One region of the Pseudomonas sp. TE21435 genome, then DNA from elsewhere that is predicted to be linked to it. Evidence: predicted binding sites of a transcription regulator. Region 1 holds the regulator's gene; each other region holds the start of a gene.

Region 1 (5,565 bases):
GCCGGTTGCCGCGCCAGCCTCGGCACCCGTTGATCCACGTCTGTTCGATGCCATGCGTTTCGAACTGACCGGCTTGCGCGAGCTGCTTGAAGTCCAGCTCGGTTCGCTCGCCTGGAGCCAGCTGCAAGGCAGCAAGCCGCAGCAGGCCAACCTCTGGCGCCGGCTTCAGCGCCTCGGCCTTTCCGGTGGCCTGGCCCGCGAACTGCTCGACCTCACTGCCGGGATCGAAGAACCACGCCATGCCTGGCGCATGGTCCTGGCGCACCTGGCGCGGATGATCGACGTGCCCGAGATCGAACCGATCGAGGAGGGCGGAGTGATCGCCATGGTCGGCCCGGCTGGCATGGGCAAGACCACCACGCTGGCCAAGCTGGCCGCCCGCTATGTGCTCAAGTACGGCGCGAACAACCTGGCGCTGGTGAGCATGGACAGCTTCCGCATTGGCGCCCAGGAACAGCTCAAGACGCTGGGCCGCATCCTCAATGTGCCGGTCACCTACGTCGACCCGGGCGAGTCGCTGGCCCAGGCCCTGGAGCCGCTGCTGCGCAAACGTGTGGTGCTGATCGACACCGCCGGCCTGCAGGCCAGCGACCCGGCGCTGCGCATGCAGCTCGAGACCCTGGCCGGGCGCGGCATCGCCGCAAAGAATTACCTGGTGCTGGCGACCACCAGCCAGAAGCAGGTGCTCACCGCCGCCTACCATAGCTACAAGCGCTGCGGCCTGGCCGGGTGCATCCTGACCAAACTCGACGAAACGGCCTGCCTCGGCGAAGTGCTGAGCCTGGCAATCAGTCATGAATTGCCGGTGGCCTATCTGACCGATGGGCCGCGCATTCCCGACGACCTGCAGCTACCGCGCAAGCACCAGTTGGTAAGCCGCGCAGTCAGTGTGCAATTGCAGGAAGAGCCCAGCGACGAGGCCATGGCCGACATGTTCGCTGATCTGTACCACAACCCTGGCAAGCGCGCGGGTTGAGGGTGAATACTGTGCAAAGTACCTACATCATGGGGTTGCCCGGCCGGACCGTGGCCTTGAATGTTCAGCCCCTCATGTGGCCTGGGTCCAAGCGAGACAAGGTAAAGAACAGACATGGGTAGCATGCATCCCGTACAGGTGATCGCCGTGACCGGTGGCAAAGGTGGCGTCGGCAAGACTAACGTTTCAGTGAACCTGTCCCTGGCGCTGGCCGAACTCGGCCGCCGGGTGATGTTGCTGGATGCCGACCTGGGCCTGGCCAATGTCGACGTTCTGTTGGGGCTCACGCCCAAGCGCACCCTCGCCGACGTGATCGAAGGCCGTTGCGAGCTGCGTGATGTGCTGTTGCAGGGGCCGGGTGGTGTGCGCATCGTCCCGGCGGCCTCCGGCACGCAGAGCATGGTGCACCTGGCGCCCGCGCAACACGCCGGCCTGATCCAGGCCTTCAGCGACATCGGCGACAACCTCGATGTGCTGGTGATCGACACGGCTGCGGGTATCGGTGACTCGGTGGTCAGTTTCGTTCGCGCCGCCCAGGAAGTGCTGCTGGTGGTGTGCGACGAGCCGACCTCGATCACCGACGCCTATGCGCTGATCAAGCTGCTCAACCGCGATTACGGGATGAATCGATTCCGTGTGCTGGCCAACATGGCCCAGAGCCCGCAGGAAGGCCGCAACCTTTTCGCCAAGTTGACCAAGGTCACGGACCGCTTCCTCGACGTCGCCCTACAATACGTCGGTGCCGTGCCTTACGACGAATGCGTGCGCAAGGCCGTGCAGAAGCAGCGGGCGGTCTATGAGGCCTTCCCTCGGTCCAAGTGCGCGCTGGCGTTCAAGGCCATCGCGCAGAAGGTCGACAGCTGGCCGCTGCCTGCCAACCCGCGTGGGCACCTGGAATTCTTTGTCGAGCGCCTGGTGCAGCCCACCAGTGCAGGGCCGGTGCTATGAACGCGAGCGGTTTCAAGATGTACAGCAAGGCCGCCAAGGATGCGCAGTACGAGCTGATCGAACGCTATGCGCCGTTGGTCAAGCGTATCGCCTATCACCTGCTGGCGCGCTTGCCGGCCAACGTCCAGGTCGAGGATCTGATCCAGGCCGGGATGATCGGCTTGCTGGAAGTGGCCAACAAATACGATGCCAGCAAGGGTGCCAGTTTCGAAACCTACGCCGGTATCCGTATTCGCGGCGCCATGCTCGACGAGGTGCGCAAGGGCGATTGGGCGCCACGTTCGGTACACCGCAATACGCGCATGGTCAGTGACGCGATCCGCTGTGTCGAAGCAAAGACTGGCCGCGACGCTAAAGATCACGAGGTTGCTGCCGAACTCCAATTGAGTCTCGATGATTACTACGGGATTTTGAATGACACCTTGGGCAGCCGCCTGTTCAGTTTCGACGATCTGCTGCAGGACGGCGAACATGAAGGGCTGCACGAGGACGGAGCCAGCGGCCAGCTGGAGCCGGCGCGTGACCTGGAAGACGAGCGCTTCCAGGCTGCGCTGGCCGATGCGATCGCCAACCTGCCGGAGCGCGAACGCCTGGTCCTGGCGCTGTACTACGACGAAGAGCTGAACCTCAAGGAAATCGGTGAGGTGCTGGGGGTCAGCGAATCGCGTGTCAGCCAGTTGCACAGCCAGTGCGCCGCGCGTTTGCGCAGCCGCCTTGGGGAGTGGCGGGCACGTTGAACCCGGGTTCAGTGCAGTCGTTTTTTTTGTAGTGCCGAATTGATTGAGCGCGCGCTCGGCGCCGAGCGCGTTTAAGACTGCTTGGAGGTCTAATTGAACAAAGACATGAAAATCCTCATCGTTGACGACTTTTCGACGATGCGGCGGATCATCAAGAACCTGTTGCGTGACCTGGGGTTCACCAACGTCAAGGAAGCTGATGACGGCAACACGGCACTGCCGATGCTCACCAGCGAGCATTTTGACTTTCTGGTGACCGACTGGAACATGCCGGGCATGACTGGTATCGACCTGCTGCGCGCCGTTCGCGCCGACGAGCGCCTCAAGCACCTGCCGGTGCTGATGGTCACCGCGGAAGCCAAGCGCGAGCAGATCATCGAAGCTGCCCAGGCCGGCGTGAACGGCTATGTGGTCAAGCCTTTCACCGCCCTGGCGCTGAAAGAAAAGATCGAAAAGATCTTCGAACGCGTCAACGGCTGAGTCACGTCTGGGGGGCGCAATGGAGTCAACCAACAACTCTTTGGGTGAGTTCGAATCAACCCTGAAGAAGCATGCGCAGGAGCTGGTCGAGAGCCTGGAGCGCGGCCGCTTCGGTGAGGCGGTGCAGCTGATCCACCAACTGAACCAGACCCGCGACCGCGGGCTGTACCAGGAAGTCGGCAAGCTCACCCGCGAACTGCACAGTGCAATCGTCAACTTCCAGATCGACCCGGCCATGCCGCAGGCCGAGGAAGTGTCGCAGATTACCGATGCCGCCGAGCGCCTCTCCTACGTGGTCCGTCTGACCGAAGGTGCGGCCAACCGCACCATGGACCTGGCGGAGGCGTGCACCCCGGTGCTCAACGACCTCGCCGCCGAGGCCCAGAGCCTGTCCGCCGACTGGCAGCGCTTCATGCGTCGCGAAGTGGCGGCGCCGGAGTTCCGTGAGCTGGTCAAGCGTGTGGACAGTTTCCTGACGCACAGCGCCGAAGGTAATCAGAAGGTCGCCGGCCATATCAACGATATTGTCCTGGCCCAGGATTATCAGGATCTCACCGGCCAGGTGATCAAACGGGTGACCACCCTGGTCACCGAAGTCGAAAGCAATCTGCTCAAGCTCGTGCTGATGGCAAGCCAGGTCGACCGCTTTGCCGGTATCGAACATGACCACCAGCAGCTGCGTGCTGAAAAAGATCAAGAAAAACATCCGACTCGGGGTGAAGGTCCGCAGATTCATGCCGATAAGCGTGAAGACGTCGTGTCCAGCCAGGACGATGTCGACGATCTGTTGTCCAGCCTGGGTTTTTAAGGAGCACGTTTAATGAGCTTCGGCGCCGATGAAGAAATCCTTCAGGATTTCCTGGTAGAAGCCGGCGAAATCCTCGAGCAACTGTCCGAGCAATTGGTCGAGCTGGAAAGCCGGCCCGATGATGCGGACCTGCTCAACGCGATTTTCCGCGGTTTCCACACTGTAAAAGGGGGCGCCGGCTTCCTTCAGCTCAATGAGTTGGTGGAGTGCTGCCACATTGCCGAGAACGTGTTCGACATCCTGCGCAAAGGTGAGCGCCGGGTCGACGCGGAACTGATGGACGTGGTGCTCGAAGCACTCGACACGGTCAACAGCATGTTCGGCCAGGTGCGCGAGCGCACCGACGTCACGCCGGCCACCCGTGAGCTGCTGGCGGCGCTGTCGCGCCTGGCCGAGCCCGCTGGCGCCGACGAACCGGCCCCGGTCGAGGTGGCTGTTGTCGCCGAAGCGCCGGCTGCCGAGCCCGACATCACCGACACCGAGTTCGAGCAACTGCTCGATTCGCTTGATGCAGTCAAGGCTGAAGCCCAGGTTCACGAGCAATTGCAGGGTGAGCAGGTCAGCGCGGGTGGTGACGAGATTACCGACGCCGAATTCGAGTCGTTGCTCGACCAGCTGCACGGCAAAGGCCAGTTCTCGCCCGATGCCGCTGCCAGTGAGCCAGCGGCCGTTGCCCCTGCCAGTGATGAGATCACCGACGACGAGTTCGAGTCGCTGCTCGATCAGTTGCACGGCAAGGGCACCTTCGCCGTCGATGCATTGCCTGGCGTCGCTGCGCCTGCAGCCACCGCGGCACCAGCGGCGGCTGACGAGAGCATCACCGAACACGAATTCGAGGCGTTGCTCGACCAGTTGCACGGCAAGGGCAAGTTCTCTGGCGAGGCGGTTGTGGCCGAGGCGCCAGCCGCCGCCGTCGCCGCGCCTGTCGCGGCCAAGGCCGAAGCCAAGCCGGTTGCCAAACCTGCGCCGACGCCTGCTTCCGCGCCAGCCGCCGCCAAGCCTGCCGCACCGGCCCGGGCGCCGGCGCCGGCCGCCGACAAGCATGGCGCCAGCGAGGCGGAGACTACCGTGCGGGTCGACACCGCGCGTCTGGACGAGATCATGAACATGGTCGGTGAGCTGGTGCTGGTGCGTAACCGCCTGGTGCGCCTGGGGCTCAACAGCGGTGACGAGGCCATGTCCAAGGCCGTGTCCAACCTCGATGTGGTCACCGCCGACCTGCAGACCGCAGTCATGAAGACGCGCATGCAGCCGATCAAGAAGGTTTTCGGGCGTTTCCCACGCCTGGTTCGCGACCTGGCCCGCCAACTCAAAAAAGAGATCAACCTGGAGCTGGTCGGCGAAGAAACCGACCTGGACAAGAACCTGGTCGAGGCCCTGGCCGACCCGTTGGTGCACTTGGTGCGCAACGCCGTCGACCATGGCGTCGAGATGCCCGACGAACGCGAGGCTTCCGGCAAGTCGCGCATGGGTCGGGTGGTGCTGTCCGCCGAACAGGAAGGTGACCACATCCTGCTGTCGATTTCCGATGACGGCAAGGGCATGGACCCGAGCATCCTGCGCGCCAAGGCCGTGGAAAAGGGCCTGATGGACAAGGACGCGGCCGACCGCCTGAG
Region 2 (5,565 bases), 380 kb from region 1:
CCGCAACATGGACGAGCTGCTGCGCCTGGTCGACGCCCTGCAATTCCACGAAGAGCACGGCGAAGTCTGCCCGGCCAACTGGAAGAAAGGCGACAAGGGCATGAACGCTTCGCCGGAAGGTGTCGCGGCTTACCTGAGCGAGAACGCTGGCAAGCTGTAAATTGCCAAGCGCATGAAAAAACCGGCCCTGGTGGCCGGTTTTTTTATGCTTCAAGCTACAAGCGTGTGATCAGTCGTTGAAGTCGCGCCAGCCGCCCATCTCTTTCCAGCGATTGACGATGCCGCAGAACAGCTCGGCGGTCTTCTCGGTGTCGTAACGCGCCGAATGCGCCTCACGGCCGTCGAAGTCGATGTCTGCGCTCTGGCAGGCTCGGGCCAGCACGGTCTGGCCGTAGGCAAGGCCAGCGAGGGTGGCGGTATCGAAGCTGGAGAACGGGTGGAACGGGTTGCGCTTGATATCGTTGCGCGCCACCGCAGCATTGAGGAAACCCAGGTCGAAGCTGCTGTTATGCCCCACCAGGATCGCCCGCTTGCAGCCATTGGCCTTCAGCGCCTTGCGCACGCCGCGGAAAATATCGGTCAGCGCGCTTTCCTCGCTCACCGCCATGCGCAGCGGGTGATCGAGCTTGATGCCGGTGAACTCCAGCGCGGCGGCCTCGATATTGGCGCCCTCGAACGGTTCGACCCGATGGAAGTAGGTGTGCTCGGGGAACAGGAAGCCCTTTTCATCCATGCCGATGGTGACGGCGGCAATCTCCAGCAGCGCGTCGGTAGCGCTGTTGAAGCCACCAGTCTCGACATCCACCACCACGGGCAGGTAGCCGCGGAAACGCTCGGCCATCGGATGGCGCGAGCCGCTGCTGACCTGGCTGTCCTGGTCGTCTTCGTACAGATCTTCGCTCACGCGTTGTCCTCCTGCAGGCGCCAGCGCAGTGTTTCACCAGCGCGCAGGGGAATGACGGTGGTGTCACCGAAGGGCAGGCTGTCCGGCGCTGTCCATTGCTCTCTCACCAGGGTGATGGTGTCGGTATTGCGCGGCAGGCCGTAGAAGTCAGGGCCATGCTTGCTGGCGAAGCCTTCGAGCTTGTCCAGCGCATTGCGCTGCTCGAACGCCTCGGCATACAACTCGATGGCGGCGTAGGCGGTGTAGCAGCCGGCGCAGCCGCAGGCGGCTTCCTTGGCATGCTTGGCGTGAGGCGCCGAGTCGGTACCGAGGAAGAACTTCGGGTTGCCGCTGGTCGCGGCATCCAGCAACGCAACCTGGTGGGTGTTGCGCTTGAGGATCGGCAGGCAATAGAAGTGCGGGCGGATACCGCCGACCAGCATGTGGTTGCGGTTGTACAGCAGGTGCTGGGCGGTGATGGTGGCACCGACGTTGGCCGGCGCCTCGGTGACGAACTGCGCGGCGTCGGCGGTGGTGATGTGCTCGAACACCACTTTCAGGGTCGGGAAGCGCTCGACCAGGCGGCGCATGTGCTCGTCGATGAAGCGCTTCTCGCGGTCGAACACGTCGATTTCACTGCGCGTGACCTCACCATGCACCAGCAGGGGCATGCCGGTTTCGGCCAGGGCCTCGATTGCCGGGAAAATGTTGTCGATGCTGGTCACGCCCGAATCGGAGTTGGTGGTGGCGCCGGCCGGGTAGAGCTTGGCGGCGAACACGATCCCACTGGCCTTGGCGGCGCGGATGTCTTCCGGGCTGGTGCGGTCGGTAAGATACAGCACCATCAGTGGCTCGAAACGGCTGCCGGCGGGGCGTGCGGCAAGGATGCGGGCGCGGTAGGCATCGGCCTCGACGGCGTTGCGCACCGGCGGAACCAGGTTGGGCATGATGATGGCGCGGGCGAAGGTACGCGCCACGTCACCGACGGTGTGAGGCAGGACGGCACCATCGCGCAGATGGATGTGCCAGTCGTCGGGGCGCAGGAGGGTCAGGCGATCGGACATTGGAGATTCCAGGCGGGTCGAACTCAGAAGCCAATGCTACCGGAAAACCCCTGTTCGAGCACGGCTATCAAGTTTTCCGACGGGCGTCCGATAGCATTCAGGTAAGCCGTCAGAATCAGTGGAGCCGACCGTGCGCCAGCGTTACCTAGCCCTGTTCACCCTTGTCGCCAGCCTGCCGGCCGGGGCCATGACCTTCCAGACCCGCGTGGAGAACGTCGCCTGGAAAGTCGAGGGTGATCAGTTCGAATGTCGCTTGATCCAGCCGATCGACGGTTTCGGCAGCGGCGAGTTCGTGCGCCGTGCCGGCGAACAACCGACGTTCCAGCTGCGTTCGGACAGCAACGTCCTCGGCGCCGGTTCCGCCACCTTGCTGGCCGCCGCAGCCCCCTGGCAGCCAGGGCGGGGCGATATCAACCTTGGTGCGGTGCACATGGCCCGCACTGGCGTGCTGTTCACCTCCAGCCAGGGGCAGGCCAGCCGCCTGATCAATGGCCTGCTCGATGGCCGTAGCACGGTGGTGCGCAACTACCGGGGCGAGGGTGGCCGGCCGATGCAAGTGCAGGTGATGCCAGTCAGCTTCGCCAAGGCCTACAGCGACTACCAACTGTGTGCTGCCAAGCTGCTGCCGATGAACTATGACCAGATCCGTCAGACCCAGGTCGGCTTCCCCGGTGGCGGTATCGAGCTGGACAGCTCGGCGCGCGCTCGCCTGGATGTGCTGCTCGATTATCTGAAGGCCGATCCGACGGTCAACCGCATCGAGCTCAACGGCCATTCCGACAACAGCGGCAACCGTCTGACCAACCGTGACACCTCGCGTCGACGGGCGCTGGCGGTTGCCGACTACCTCAAGGCCCATGGCGTGCCGGAAGAGCAGATCACCGTGCGGTTCCACGGCGAGCGCTATCCACTGGCGAAGAACAACTCTGTCGCCAACCGGGCGCGAAACCGCCGGGTGAACATCCAGCTCGAGCGTGTGACACCGGTCGAGAAACCGCTGGAGAAGCCGGCGCCACCGGTTGCGCCGGCGGCTCCGGCACCCGCGGCTACCGCACCTGCGCCTGCGACGCCTGCGGCCGCTGCCACCCAGCCCGCGCCTGCGAAATCCTGAGTGCGACAGCGGGTCGCGCTCTCGACAATTCCTGTCGCTTTGTCGTCACAAGCTGTCGCCCCATTGTAAATTTTTCGGCAAGGCCGGTAGAATCATCGGCTTTCCGTACAACCCCGTGGAGTGATGGCATGGCGGACGTAAAAAAGGTCGTATTGGCGTATTCCGGCGGCCTTGATACTTCGGTGATTCTCAAGTGGCTGCAGGACACCTACAACTGTGAAGTGGTGACCTTCACCGCTGACCTCGGCCAGGGCGAGGAGGTCGAGCCGGCCCGCGCCAAGGCCCAGGCGATGGGCGTGAAAGAAATCTACATCGACGACCTGCGCGAAGAGTTCGTGCGTGATTTCGTTTTCCCGATGTTCCGCGCCAACACCGTCTACGAAGGCGAGTACCTGCTGGGTACTTCCATCGCCCGCCCGCTGATCGCCAAGCGCCTGATCGAAATCGCCAACGAAACCGGCGCCGATGCCATTTCCCACGGTGCCACCGGCAAGGGCAACGACCAGGTGCGTTTCGAGCTCGGTGCCTATGCGCTCAAGCCTGGCGTCAAGGTCATCGCGCCATGGCGTGAGTGGGATCTGCTGTCCCGCGAGAAGCTGATGGACTACGCCGAGAAGCACGGTATCCCGATCGAGCGTCACGGCAAGAAGAAGTCGCCGTACTCGATGGACGCCAACCTGCTGCACATCTCCTACGAAGGCGGTGTCCTGGAAGATACCTGGACCGAGCACGAGGAAGACATGTGGAAATGGAGCGTCTCCCCGGAGAATGCCCCGGACCAGGCCACCTACATCGAGCTGACCTACCGCAACGGTGACATCGTCGCCATCGACGGCGTCGAGAAGACCCCGGCCACCGTGCTGGCCGAGCTCAACCGCATTGGCGGCGCCAACGGCATCGGCCGCCTGGACATCGTCGAGAACCGCTATGTCGGCATGAAGTCGCGCGGTTGCTACGAGACCCCGGGCGGCACCATCATGCTCAAGGCTCACCGCGCCATCGAGTCGATTACCCTGGACCGCGAAGTCGCTCACCTGAAGGATGAGCTGATGCCCAAGTACGCCAGCCTGATCTACACCGGCTACTGGTGGAGCCCGGAGCGTCTGATGCTGCAGCAGATGATCGACGCCTCGCAGCTCAACGTGAATGGCGTTGTTCGCCTGAAGCTGTACAAGGGCAATGTCACCGTCGTGGGGCGCAAGTCGGACGATTCTCTGTTCGATGCCAACATTGCGACCTTCGAGGAAGACGGCGGGGCTTACAACCAAGCCGATGCCGCGGGCTTCATCAAGCTCAATGCATTGCGTATGCGTATCGCGGCCAACAAAGGCCGTTCGCTGCTGTAAGCAGCCACGAGCGTACGAAAAACCCGGCCTTGGCCGGGTTTTTTCATGCCTGGGTTTCTGCTTCGGTGGCGGTCGCGGTCTCGTCATCCTGCATGGGCACGGCTGAGAGATGGATACAGGTGCGCGTATCCAGGTTGTACAGCACCCAGCGTCGTTGTCGCCCGTGGGGGCGATCGATCATTCGCAGTACATGGTTTTCGATGATCTTCTGACTGTCGGCTCCGGAAATGGCGATGATCATCGCGCCTTTGCTCCCTGAGACAGGTGTGCGTAAAGGCTTGCGGGCGCTGCGGGCATTGCTGTCAGGTGCAAACAGCGAGCGAGTGTTGAAGTTGAGGGTAAGAAAGAACAGTACGGTGAGGAAGAACGGGAAGCCCACCAGGAACCAGGTGTACAGGGTCCTGGCTGTCTTCGCTGAGGAACGGGAGTGATGCCAGGGCAGACGCTTCGATCACGCCGGCAAAGACAGCGATAAGGGTCAACGGACTGATGGGGTCGCGGTTCATGATGAGGGCCTGGTGATGCTTTGCCCATCTGTAGCGTGTTTTCCCCACTGTAATTAAGCGTGCCTCGTTTCCCTCCCTGGCCAAGTCGCCGCGTTCGACGCCTACCTTTATCCAGTGTGTACAGTCGAATTTTCCCGCGTGAAGTGTGACTCAATGGCACTTGGATCCAATTCTTCCGGCTGTTACTTTCTGAATCGTTGCGACGAACCTGTATCTATTACATTTTGTGAAAGGGGTAGTGCGTAGGAAGAGTCTCTATTAATTGTAGGCCGCTTCTTTCGGTGAATTTACCAGGGAAACCGCTGCATAAATAATCGTTATGCTCGGGTGTGGTGGTCTATCGAACTAAAAATAACGTATCAATGGGAATCGCATGAATAAAGTGCTGATCGTGGATGATCACCCGGTCATTCGCCTGGCCGTACGCATGCTGATGGAACGGCATGGCTACGAAGTGGTGGCGGAGAGTGACAATGGTGTGGATGCCCTGCAACTGACGCGGGAGTATCTGCCGGATATTGTCATTCTGGATATCGGGATCCCCAAACTGGATGGGCTGGAAGTGATTGCGCGGATGACGCTGGCGAGCCCGGCGAGCAAGGTGTTGGTACTGACTTCCCAGGCCCCGGGGCACTTCTCGATGCGCTGCATGCAA
Region 3 (5,565 bases), 1.1 Mb from region 1:
ATCTTCAATACGCCATCTTCGAAGATGTTCAGCTTCTGGCGCAGCTCACGCGGCTGCATCGGCGTATCGCCCGGTGTCGCGGCCGCACCTGGCGCTGCGCTCGCAGGCGGTGTGTCAGCGGCAGGCGGCGCAGCCTCCGGTTTGCCCTGTTCACCCTCGATATCGCGCTGCGCCTTTTTGGTGAGGACGATGATGTCGATACGGCGGTTGACCGGGTTGAACGGGTTGGCACGGTCGAACAGCGACGACGAAGCATAACCGACCACGCGGGCCACCTGCTCATCCGGATAGCCCCCAGCGACCAATGCACGACGCGCCGCATTCGCGCGGTTGGCCGACAGCTCCCAGTTACCGAAATCGCCGGTACCGGAGTACGGCTTGGCATCGGTATGGCCACTGATGCTGATCTTGTTCGGCACCGCCTTGATGGTGTCGGCCATGGCCAGCAGGATGTCTTCGAAGTACGGCTGCAGGCGTGCGCTGCCCAGGTCGAACATCGGCCGGTTCTCGGCATCCATGATCTGGATGCGCAGGCCGTCCTGGGTGATCTCGAACAGGATCTGGTCCTTGAACTTCTGCAGCTGCGGGTTTTCCTCGACCTTGTTCTGCAGCTCCTGCAGCAGCAGCTCGAGGCGCTCGCGCTCGACCTGCTCGGCCATGGTCTCGACCTGATCCTTGTCCAGTTGCAGGCTGGTATCCGGCGTCGGCTCGGACTTCACTTCCGGGTTGATGGTCTTTTCCGGTGCCAGTTCTGGCGAGCCACCCAGATCGATGATGTAGGGCGTACCGCTTTCGGAGAAACCGATCGGGTCCTTGAAGTAACCGGCGATTGCGATCTTCTGCTCAGGCGTGGCGGTCGACAGCAACCACAGCACCAGGAAGAACGCCATCATCGCCGTGGCGAAGTCGGCGAAGGCGATTTTCCAGGCGCCGCCGTGATGGCCGTCGCCAAAGCGCTTGACGCGCTTGACGATGATGGGCTGATTGTTCTCCATGGCTTAGCGACCGCGTACTGCTTGTTCCAGCTCGGCGAAGCTCGGGCGGTGCGCCGGGTACAGCACCTTGCGACCGAACTCGACCGCCAGCGACGGCGGCATGCCGGAAGCCGAGGCCACCAGCGAGGCCTTGATCGCCTCGTAGACGTTCAACTCTTCCTTGGCATCATGGCGCAGGGCATTGGCCAACGGGCCGAAGAAGCCGTAGGCAGCAAGAATACCGAAGAAGGTACCGACCAACGCCGCACCGACGTGCAGGCCGATGGACTTCTGGTCACCGTCACCCAGCGAGGCCATGGTCACCACGATACCCAGTACCGCCGCGACGATACCGAAGCCGGGCATGCCGTCGGCGATCCCGGTCACTGCGTGGGACGGGTGCTCGAGCTCTTCCTTCATGCTCAGCAGCTCCATGTCGAACAGGCCTTCGAGCTCGTGGGGCGCCATGTTGCCGGTGGACATGATCCGCAGGTAATCGCAGATGAACGCGGTCATGCGCTCATCACCCAGCACCGCCGGGTACTTGGCGAAGATCGGGCTGGCCGCGGCGTCCTCGATGTCGCCTTCGATCGCCATCATGCCTTCACGACGGCTCTTGTTGAGGATCTCGTACACCAGGCCCAGCACTTCCAGGTAGAAGGTGTGGGTGAAACGGGTGCCGAACATCTTCAGCGACTTCTTGATCACATGCATGGTCATGTAACCAGGGTTGGCCTGGAGGAACGCACCAAAGGCCGCGCCGCCGATGATCAGCACTTCAAACGGCTGGATCAGTGCCGCGATCTTGCCGTGGGAAAGCACGTAGCCGCCGAGCACGCTCGCGAATACGACGATGATGCCGATAATTTTAGCCATAAGTTGGAAGCACTTGCTGTCGTGGTCAGGATAGGGAACGGAAGCTTGAAAACTCTTCTTCTACTTATCGGCAGAACTGCGCCAGACTATAGCCACTCATTGCGAAAAGCCAGTTCGGACTGATGTCAATATGCCAATTGAAACCAAGGTGCCAAGTCAGGCTCCGTCGAGTCTAGAGGCCTGGATCAAGCTGCTCGACGGGGTCCGCGTACCGGTGCCGAAAGAGAGCCATGATCGGGTGCTGCAGGCTATCAACGACAGCCGTCGCTCCCTGCGCGATATCGCCGAACTGATGCAGGATAGCCCCGCGCTGGTGCTCTGCGTGTTGCGCGAGGCCAACCACCCGGCCAACGCCAGCCAGGCCGAACCGGCCGAGAGCCTGGAAATAGCCCTGAACCGCCTTGGCCTGGCCCGCGTCAGCCAACTGCTGGCACGCCTGCCATCGCTGCCGGCCGACGAGATCCCGCCGGTCCTGCGCCAGTTCCTGCTGATCAGCCAGCATGCCACCCAGCAAGCCAACGGCCTGTTCGCCAGCCGCCTGGCGCGCCTGTGGCAGGAGATCCACTGGGGCAGCCTGCTGTTCCTCTCGCCCCTGTGGCCGCTGGCCCTGGTCTATCCCAAGCTGCTGGATACCTGGGAGCTGCGAGTTATCCACAAGGGCGAGGAAGCCGCTGAAGTCGAACAGCAACTGTTCGGCGTGCGCATCATGCTACTGTGCCAGGCCATGGCCGAGCACTGGCGCCTGCCCGAGTGGGTGACCCAGGGTTACCGCCTGCTGATGGACGAGCGCGAACAGCTGGCGCAGGTGCTAAGCATCGCCCGCGAGCAGGACCCGCTTGTCCAGCAGCAGCGCCTGGACGAAGAGCCGGCCCTGCGCCGCTGGTTCAACCAGCCCCCGAATACCGTGCTGCTGGCCAACGGCCTTGCCCTGGCCGCCCAGGTCGGCTGGGACAATCCGCATTTGCTGCGCTGGCAGCTGCTTACAGCCCTCTATCTGCAGACCACGCTGGACGATGTCCAGCAGCAGGTTCACCAGCAGGCCGCGGCCAGTGCCCGCCATCACGCCCGGCATGCCCTGTTCCACCCGGCCGAGGCGCTGATCTGGCCTTGGCACCAGCGCCGTCCACACCCGGACATGCTCACGCCGCCACCGCCCAGCACCGAGGACCTTGGTCGCTGGCGCAGGTTGTGCCAGGAGTTGCTCGCCCAGCCGAGCCCGTTCAGCAATACCGTGCACCTGGCCACCCAGGCCCGCGAAGCGCTGCTGGCGTGCGGCATGCAGCGTCTGATGCTGCTGAGCCTGGACAAGGCTACCGACTACCTGCGGGTGCAGCAGACTGCGGGCCTGCCCAAGGAAGCCGGCGTCATTGCGTTGCCGATCGCGCAGAACAAACTCCTGCAGAAACTGATGAGCAAGGCCGGGCAATTGCGCCTGACGCCCGAAAATCACGCCCAGTTCACCGCACTGCTGCCGGCGCCACTGCGCGCATTCTTCCGCAGCGAACACCTGCTGCTGCGCTCGCTGGCGGTCGGCGACCAGGTGCTGATGCTGGCGGTGGCGGACCAGGACGGCAAACCGCTGGCCGATGTCAGCGTGCAGGCATTCGGTAAAACCGTGCAATGCATCGAGCGCGCCCTGGCCCTCTTCGGCAACCGCCATTCATGATTGCCTTGCGCTACAATCGCCCCCTTTGCACCCTGGAGACCGTGGATGACTGACTTTTCCGGCTTGCCCCTGGTGATCGAAGCCGAGGACCTGCTGCCGCGCCTGGAATCGCCGCAACTGATCCTGGTCGACCTGACCAGCGCCAACCGCTATGGCAGCGGCCACATCCCCGGGGCGCGCTTCGTCGATCCCAAGCGCACCCAGCTGGGACAGCCGCCTGCACCTGGCCTGCTGCCGGCACGCGCCGACCTGGAAAAGCTGTTCGCCGAACTCGGTCATCGCGACGATGCGGTCTATGTGGTCTACGACGACGAAGGCGGCGGCTGGGCCGGCCGTTTCATCTGGCTGCTCGACGTGATTGGCCACCAGCGCTATCACTACCTGAACGGCGGCATACAGGCCTGGCCGGCGGACAAACTGTCCACCGAGGTGCCCGCCAGCATGGGCGGCGCGGTGAACCTGCGCCTGCACCCGGAGCCCACCGCCACCCGCGAGTACCTGCAAAGCCGCCTGGGCGCCGCCGACCTGGTCATCTGGGACGCGCGCGGACCACTGGAATACAGCGGCGAGAAAGTGCTGGCTGCCAAAGGCGGGCATATTCCCGGCGCGATCAACTTCGAGTGGACCGCCGGCATGGACCTCAACGACCACCTGCGCATCCGCGAGGATATCGCCGAAGTCCTGCAAAACCTGGGCATCACCCCCGACAAGGAAGTGATCACCCATTGCCAGACCCACCACCGCTCCGGCTTCACCTACCTCGTGGCCAAGGCCCTCGGCTATCCACGGGTGAAGGGCTATGCCGGTTCCTGGGGCGAATGGGGCAACCACCCCGACACGCCCGTCGAAGTTTAAGGACGCTCAATGAAATCCCGCTTGTTCATCATCAGCCAGTACCTGCTGCCGCACCACCTGCTGTCGCGGCTGGCCGGCTGCGTCGCCGAGTGCCGCGCACGCTGGTTCAAGAACGCCTTCACCGCCTGGTTCGCCAAGCGCTACCAGGTGAACATGTCCGAGGCACTGGTCGAAGACCTCAGCGCCTACGAGCACTTCAACGCCTTCTTCACCCGCGCCCTCAAGCCCGGCGCCCGCCCGCTGGACGAGACCCCCGGCGCGATCCTCTGCCCGGCCGACGGCGCGGTCAGCCAGCTCGGCCCGATCGAGCACGGCCGCATCTTCCAGGCCAAGGGCCACGGCTACAGCGCCCTGGAGCTGCTCGGCGGCGACCCGGCCCTGGCCGCGCCGTTCATGGGCGGCGAATTTGCCACCATCTACCTGTCGCCCAAGGACTACCACCGCGTGCACATGCCGCTGGCCGGCACCCTGCGCGAAATGGTCTATGTGCCGGGCCGGCTGTTCTCGGTCAACCAGACCACCGCAGAGAACGTACCGGAGCTGTTCGCACGTAACGAGCGCGCGGTCTGCCTGTTCGACACCGAGCGCGGCCCGATGGCCGTGGTACTGGTCGGCGCGATGATCGTCGCCTCGATCGAGACTGTCTGGGCCGGCCTGGTCACGCCGCCGAAGCGCGAGCTGAAGACCTTCCGCTATGACGACGCCAGCCGTGCGCCGATCCATCTGGAGAAAGGCGCCGAACTGGGCCGTTTCAAGCTGGGCTCCACCGCCATCGTGCTGTTCGGGCCAGAGCAGGTGAAGTGGGCCGAGAGCCTCGGTGCCGGCTCCGCCGTGCGCATGGGTGAGCTACTGGCGCAGCCGGCCCAGGCCTGATTGACTGCTGCAACAAGAAAGGCCCTGCTCAGCAGGGCCTTTTTCATTGGGACCGCTACGCGGTCCATCGCCGGCAAGCCGGCTCCCACAGTAACAACGCAAACCTCTGTGGGAGCCGGCTTTCCGGCGAAAGGGCTGCAGCGCAGCCCCAGGGCTCAAGATCAACCGCGTGCTTCGCGATCGCGTACGCCGAGCAGGTACAGCACACCATCCAGACCCAGGGTCGAGATCGCCTGCTTGGCCGACTGACGCACCAGCGGCTTGGCGCGGAACGCCACACCCAGGCCGGCCAGGGACAGCATCGGCAGGTCGTTGGCGCCA

The links. The regulator FliA, encoded in region 1, starts transcription of late flagellar genes. The targets are predictions, from matches to a motif close to CTAAAGTTTNNNNNNNNNNNGCCGNTAA.
Region 2: a site for FliA is predicted at 2,014-2,041, ahead of ACZ9C1_RS12690 (flagellar protein MotY). Genes of this name have one in related genera too.
Region 3: a site for FliA is predicted at 1,915-1,942, ahead of motA (flagellar motor stator protein MotA). Genes of this name have one in related genera too.

The regions. Positions count from the first base shown of each region.
Region 1 covers NZ_JBWBQZ010000001.1:2,428,262-2,433,826, reverse strand. The annotation lists gene flhF (flagellar biosynthesis protein FlhF) at 1-976, shown strand, start outside; gene fleN (flagellar synthesis regulator FleN) at 1,091-1,924, shown strand; gene fliA (RNA polymerase sigma factor FliA) at 1,921-2,661, shown strand; gene ACZ9C1_RS10940 (chemotaxis response regulator CheY) at 2,767-3,141, shown strand; gene ACZ9C1_RS10935 (protein phosphatase CheZ) at 3,161-3,949, shown strand; gene ACZ9C1_RS10930 (chemotaxis protein CheA) at 3,962-5,565, shown strand, end outside.
Region 2 covers NZ_JBWBQZ010000001.1:2,807,621-2,813,185, reverse strand. The annotation lists gene ACZ9C1_RS12705 (peroxiredoxin) at 1-160, shown strand, start outside; gene rnt (ribonuclease T) at 230-841, opposite strand; gene pyrC (dihydroorotase) at 901-1,947, opposite strand; gene ACZ9C1_RS12690 (flagellar protein MotY) at 2,078-3,058, shown strand; gene ACZ9C1_RS12685 (argininosuccinate synthase) at 3,187-4,404, shown strand; gene ACZ9C1_RS12680 (hypothetical protein) at 4,448-4,783, opposite strand; gene ACZ9C1_RS12675 (response regulator transcription factor) at 5,284-5,565, shown strand, end outside.
Region 3 covers NZ_JBWBQZ010000001.1:3,519,441-3,525,005, forward strand. The annotation lists gene motB (flagellar motor protein MotB) at 1-995, opposite strand, end outside; gene motA (flagellar motor stator protein MotA) at 999-1,850, opposite strand; gene ACZ9C1_RS15915 (HDOD domain-containing protein) at 1,981-3,516, shown strand; gene rhdA (thiosulfate sulfurtransferase) at 3,562-4,371, shown strand; gene asd (archaetidylserine decarboxylase) at 4,381-5,244, shown strand; gene serB (phosphoserine phosphatase SerB) at 5,406-5,565, opposite strand, start outside.